Prochlorococcus marinus str. MIT 1214: one gene and its partner. The protein of the gene in region 1 binds, or shares a complex with, the protein of each later gene. Links are inferred from orthologs where the notes say so. Each region holds a gene or a part of one and is shown on either strand. Other genes may lie near its edges.

Evidence for each region.
Region 2: the proteins of mnmE (region 1) and mnmG are in contact, whole or in part, in a solved structure (PDB 9HIP), measured with the Escherichia coli proteins. The link is inferred for Prochlorococcus marinus str. MIT 1214 from one-to-one orthologs.

The regions. Positions count from the first base shown.
Region 1 is NZ_CP114777.1:1,595,652-1,598,767, reverse strand. What follows is about bases 1-2,800. They hold mnmE (tRNA uridine-5-carboxymethylaminomethyl(34) synthesis GTPase MnmE), read left to right. Parts: upstream 1-603; coding sequence 604-1,998; downstream 1,999-2,800. Other genes in these bases: nadC (carboxylating nicotinate-nucleotide diphosphorylase), read left to right, coding at 2,307-2,800; O5639_RS08800 (DUF2062 domain-containing protein), read right to left, coding at 77-532; O5639_RS08805 (RelA/SpoT family protein), read left to right, coding at 1-18. Outside these bases: more of nadC, read left to right, coding at 2,801-3,116. UniProt on the Escherichia coli protein: Exhibits a very high intrinsic GTPase hydrolysis rate. Involved in the addition of a carboxymethylaminomethyl (cmnm) group at the wobble position (U34) of certain tRNAs, forming tRNA-cmnm(5)s(2)U34.
Region 2 is NZ_CP114777.1:1,273,994-1,277,348, forward strand. The notes cover bases 77-3,072. They hold mnmG (tRNA uridine-5-carboxymethylaminomethyl(34) synthesis enzyme MnmG), read left to right. Parts: upstream 77-587; coding sequence 588-2,558; downstream 2,559-3,072. Other genes in these bases: dnaB (replicative DNA helicase), read left to right, coding at 77-553; O5639_RS07220 (chorismate lyase), read left to right, coding at 2,564-3,072. Also shown: more of dnaB, read left to right, coding at 1-76; more of O5639_RS07220, read left to right, coding at 3,073-3,151; O5639_RS07225 (RNA helicase), read right to left, coding at 3,158-3,355. UniProt on the Escherichia coli protein: NAD-binding protein involved in the addition of a carboxymethylaminomethyl (cmnm) group at the wobble position (U34) of certain tRNAs, forming tRNA-cmnm(5)s(2)U34.

The DNA of each region.
Region 1 (3,116 bases):
CGGACAGGAATTAATTAACCTTATAAATAATCCGAAAGATTATTTATAACAACTGAATGATATCTAATATATAAATTTAAATTTTATTAGAAAGTTTTTTGAGTAAAAAATACAAACCAAGTCCACCAACGATTCCAGCCAAAAGACCCATACATATCGAGCCAATTATCAGTCGAGAACTTAAGTACCAACCTTGAGACCACAATTGGTTAGTAGTTATATGACTAAAATCAACTATATTTTTTTCTTTGTTAAGTATTAAAGAGCCTACTCTATAATTAAAATAATAAAGAGGAACATAAGTAAATGGGTTACTAATCCAGGTACCAACAGCCGCCAAAATACTATTTCCCCTAAAAATTTTTGCTAAAAAAACACCCATCAAGGTTTGCAAGCCAAAGAATGGGAAACAACCACTAAATATCCCCACGCCCAACCCTAATGCTCTTTGAGACGGAGAACCTTCTTGTTTCCACAGCCAAGAGATAAATTTACGAATTCTTTGTATTAGATTTAGAAAGATTTTTTTCATATTTTAAAAATCTTGGTCATAAAAAAGAAAACTAGATTTGATCTTAGTGAAGATTGCGTGATTATTGATTAATGAATTCGTTTTCCCCTACTGAAGATACTATTGCTGCAATTGCAACTGCCGTTTCTCCCGGCCAAGGAAGCATCGCTGTCATTAGGATCTCGGGCTCCTCAGCAATTGAGATAACTCAAAATATTGTTCATATCCCTGGAATGCACGATTGGGCCACTCACAAAGTGCTATACGGACATGTAACCGAAACAAATCAAAAAATATATATCGATGAAGTATTAATACTGATAATGAAAGGTCCACGAAGCTTTACAGGTGAAGATGTGGTGGAAATTCATTGCCATGGTGGAATTATTGCAGTCCAGAGGATCCTGGAAAGAATACTGGATATGCCAAGCGTTCGAAGAGCAGAACCAGGTGAATTTAGTCAACGAGCAGTACTGAATGGTCGTATAAGCCTGACTCAAGCAGAATCAATTAGCGAATTAGTCGCAGCAAGAAGTAGAAAAGCAGCAGAGCTCGCTATTAAAGGAATTGAAGGAAATATTCAAACTACGATGCTTTTAATCCGGAATCGATTGATAGAAGAACTCACGGAAATCGAAGCAAGACTAGATTTTGAAGAAGACCTTCCAATTTTAGATGAAACACAGGTAAAGAATAAAATTATCGCAATCCAAAAAGATCTTAACGAACTAATTGATAATGCTAAAAGAGGATCTTGGGTTCGTTCTGGCTTAAAAGTTGCACTGACCGGGAAACCTAATGTAGGGAAAAGCTCCTTACTTAATAGGCTTTCCAAGCAAGAAAAAGCCATTGTGACTGACCTACCTGGAACTACTAGAGACCTTTTGGAAAGTGAGATTGTTTTAGAGGGAATACCAATAACTTTTATTGATACAGCAGGTCTAAGAGAGACTACAAATATCATCGAAAAAATTGGTATTTCAAGAACTAAAAAAACTTTATTTCAAGCTGATCTCATCATATTAATCTTTGATTATTCAAACGGTTGGAATAGCCAGGATGAATCAATACTAAAACAATTACCCTTAAATATTCCACTTTTGATTGTAGGCAATAAATCTGATTTAAAGAATAATCAATCTTTTGAAAAAGTTCCAAAATATATATTAGAAAAAGAAAATCTTGTTATTATAAGTGCAAAAACCGGAAATGGAGAAGACGATCTAATTAATTACCTACTAAAAATATGTGGTTCTGATCAAATGCATGGATTCGATATTGCTCTAAATGAAAGACAACTTGATCTAGCTAAGTCAACTTTGGAATCCCTGGAAAATATTAATAAAGTTTTTGATGAAAAGCTACCATGGGATTTCTGGACGATCGATTTAAGACAAGCTATTAATTATTTAGGAGAACTAACAGGAGAGGATTTAACTGAAAGCTTACTTGATAATATATTTTCAAAATTCTGTATTGGCAAATAATCAAGCAATTTTTTTTTCGTCTAGTTATTGTCGATTGTAAAAATATAATATAAGTAATAGCAAACTCCTCCAATCAATAGAGCAACCATAATATTCACACTATGAACTACGTCCACTTGATCCAAACAGTCGAGAGTAAGCTAATTAAAGCATATGCGTAACATATCAGAAAGAAAAAATATTAAAAAATTTCTATTTTCTTAAATATATTTAAGAAAAAGATATTAGATGAAATTTAAAAAATAGAAAAAAATATTTTTTATAACTGCTTTCAGGATTGTTATAGTGATGAATGTATTTGTTGTATTGTGGATCTTCGCTCACCAAAGCTACATAAAATATTAGATACCTGGATTGAGGAAGATCTTGGTGATGGAGACCTCACAAGATCTGTCCTCAACGACAGCAGTGCATCAGCTCATTGGATTGCAAAAGAGGATGGCACTTTTTGTGGTGGAGATCTTGTCAAACTAATATTTAAAAAAATTGATCCCCAAGTTGATATTCAACTTCTATTAGAGGATGGTCAAAAGTTTGAAAAGAACCAAAAACTCCTAGAATTAAAAGGATCATCCTCTTCCTTAGTAGCAGGAGAGAGAGTAACTCTTAATGTAGCCATGCATCTTTCTGGCATTGCTACATCGACAGCTTTACTGGTAACTAAACTATCAGGATCCAATGTTAAGTTAGCAGACACACGTAAAACGACTCCAGGTCTACGAATATTCGAAAAATATGCTTTTCATTGTGGTGGCGGAATTAATCATAGACTTGGGTTGGATGATGCTGCCATGTTGAAAGAGAATCATATTGAATGGTCTCAGGGGATTAGCGAGAGTATCAAAATCTTAAAAAATACTCTTCCATGGACAAAAAAAATAATAGTCGAAGCAGAAACTCCCTCACAAGCTAAAGAAGCTGTAGAGGCAGGCGCTGATGGGATTTTACTTGATGAAATGTCTGTTCAAACCATAGAGAAATTAGTTCCAGAGTTACGTCAACTTTCAAAAATTAGTAATTCCAAATACGTCTCACAAAATATTGTTATTGAAGTTTCTGGAATCAACCCAAATAATTTGTCAGATTATGTTTTCACAGGTATTGATCTAATCTCAACT
Region 2 (3,355 bases), 320 kb from region 1 along the record:
CAGTCGATTAAGAACGGGACGTTTGCAACAAGATGAATGGCCATTACTTGGTCAAGGTATTAATACACTTGGTCAATTACCAATCTTCATTGACGACAAACCAAATTCAAGTGTTCTTGAGATGAGGTCCTTATGTCGTCGCCTAATTGCTGAACAAGGTAAAGAGCTGGGACTAATTGTGATTGATTATCTACAACTAATGGAAGGTACTTCACCCGATAATCGAGTTCAAGAAATCTCAAGGATTACTAGAGGTCTGAAGGGTATGGCAAGAGAACTGAAAGTCCCTGTAATCGCTTTATCTCAATTAAGTAGAGGAGTTGAATCAAGAACCAATAAAAGGCCAATGCTTAGCGATCTGCGTGAATCTGGCTCAATAGAACAGGATGCGGACTTAGTTCTAATGATTTACAGGGATGAGTATTACAATCCAGAAACAACTGATAGAGGAATTACAGAAGTTATCGTGACAAAGCACCGAAACGGACCTGTTGGAACAGTTAAATTACTTTTTGAACCCCAATTCACTAGATTTAGAAATCTTGCTGCTTAATTCTTCGAACATTAAATTCCTAAATGCTTAATTGATGATTACCAAACAATCTTCAAATGAAAGTTTTGACGTAATTGTTGTAGGAGGTGGTCATGCAGGCTGCGAAGCTGCGCTGACTTCTGCAAGATTAGGATTGAATACAGCTTTATTTACGCTCAATTTAGATCGAATCGCATGGCAACCATGTAATCCCGCAGTAGGAGGACCAGCTAAAAGTCAATTAGTTCATGAAGTTGATGCGCTAGGAGGGGTCATTGGAAAATTAGCCGATTTAACAGCTCTTCAAAAAAGAGTCCTTAATGCAAGCAGAGGACCAGCAGTTAGAGCATTAAGGGCACAAACAGATAAGCGGTTATATGCTCATGAAATGCTGAAAATCCTTCAAAATACGCCAAATTTAAAAATTAGAGAGGCAATGGTTACTGGGCTAGAAATTGAACATTATCCCAATCAGATTAAAAAAAACACAAAAGGAATTCAAGAAAAAATCGGAGTTATAAAGGGAATTAAAACCTATTTTGGAAGCGTTTTTCATGCGAAAGCAGTTGTAATAACAACAGGAACCTTTTTAGGAGGCAGAATTTGGATTGGCAATCAATCCATGAGTGCAGGTAGAGCAGGAGAGCAAGCATCTGAAGGGTTAACTGAAGAATTACAAAAGTTAGGTTTTACTACTGATCGTTTAAAAACAGGAACCCCTGCTCGCGTAGATAGACGAACTATTGATCTTGACTCACTAGACGAGCAATTAAGCGATGCCTCAGATAAATTCTTTTCTTTTGATCCTCTTTCGTGGAAAAGTGGAGAACAAATGAGTTGTCATATCACGCGAACAACAAAAGAAACTCACCAACTTATTAAAAACAATCTTCATTTAACTCCTATTTATGGAGGTTTTATTGATAGTAAAGGTCCAAGATATTGCCCATCAATTGAAGATAAAATTGTACGTTTTGCTGACAAAGATTCACACCAGATTTTCTTGGAGCCCGAAGGTAGAGATACTCCAGAAATGTATGTACAAGGTTTTTCAACTGGACTTCCCGAAAACTTACAATTAGAACTTTTAAGGACTCTTCCAGGCTTGCAAAAATGCGTAATGCTTCGACCTGCTTATGCAGTTGAATATGACTACATACCAGCCACACAATTAGAAGCAACACTAGAAACAAAAAGAATAAGTGGTTTATTTAGTGCAGGTCAACTCAATGGAACAACAGGATATGAAGAAGCAGCTGCACAAGGTTTAGTAGCAGGTTTAAATGCTGCAAGATTAGTAAATAATAAAGAAGGAATTATTTTTGAGAGAGAGAGTAGTTATATAGGAACTATGATTGATGATTTAGTTACAAAAGATTTAAAAGAGCCATATAGAGTATTAACTAGTAGAAGTGAATATCGATTAATTTTAAGGGGTGATAATGCAGATAGGCGTTTAACTCCAATCGGTTACAAATTAGGATTAATTGATGAAAGAAGGTGGAAAATTTATAATACTAAGCAACAATTAATTGATCAAGAAAAAAAAAGATTAGAAAAAATGCGTATTAAAGAAACTGATATATGTGCAAAAGAAATATATTCCTCAACTGGAACATCTATTAAAGGTTCAATAACACTAGCAAATTTCCTTAGAAGAACAAATATTCACTATAAAGACCTAATAAATTATAAATTAGCAAATAACAGTATTCCTTTAGATGTGGCAGAAGGAGTTGAAATAGATATTAAATATACCGGTTATTTAGAAAGACAAAAAGCTCAAATAAATCAATTAAAGCAGCAAAGTAAAAAGTTATTACCAAAAAATTTAAATTACAATGATATAGAAACACTATCTAAAGAAGCGAGAGAAAAATTAACAATTTCTCAGCCAAAAAGTCTTGGACATGCTGCTCAACTTCCCGGTGTAAGCAAAGCAGACCTCACTGCACTTCTTGTTTGGTTAAAAATAGAGAAAATGAAAAAAGCTGAAAGAAAAGATCCACTACAAATAACAAGCTGATAACAGTGAATTCACATCAATCTCAATTACCTTCACCTGAAGTGATTTGGAAAGCCTCGAAAGAAAATGTTCTCTCAGGGAAAGGAAATCATAAACTCTCTGGAGCATGGCAATTAATGCTATTGGGTGATGGCAGCCCAACAAGACATCTCAAGCTTTTAACAGGGCATGAGGTTGCCATAAAAGTCATATCCATGGACATGGAAAATAATAATCAAAATGGAGTTCCAGAGGAAGTCAATGAACTAGAGCCACCTTTGCTACGAAGACAAGTTTGGCTTACATGTGGAAACTTAACCCTGGCATGGGCAGAAAGCTGGTGGAATTATCAAGAATCAGAAAAACATCTGCAAAATAAGGATCAACCAATCTGGAAAAGCTTGACCCAAGGACGCTCCGAGCTTTTTAGAGAAGTTGATGGCTTGGGATTAGTTAATGCCAAGTGGCTGAAAGAAGAATTTCAAGAAGATGGACCTTTTTGGAGTAGGCATTATCGATTTTTTCGCCAACAAAAAGAATTAACTGTAATCAGAGAAGTTTTCAGCCCAAAGTTAGAAAAATGGTTAGGACCAATACCAAGAAAGGCTTTTTAACAAGAACTAGTATTTTCTTCGACTAGATCTTGGTATGTTTTTTCGTCTTTGAGGAGTTCGCTCATTTTGAAAAGAATCGTTTAACTCGGGTTCATTTTGCTTAGGTTCACTATCTTTTCTTTCCCACTTATTTAATTTAAAAGATTGATCATCTGGCCATTCATCCAGTTCGCCTGAATTGCTTCTCCTTCCTTGAATCTGAGG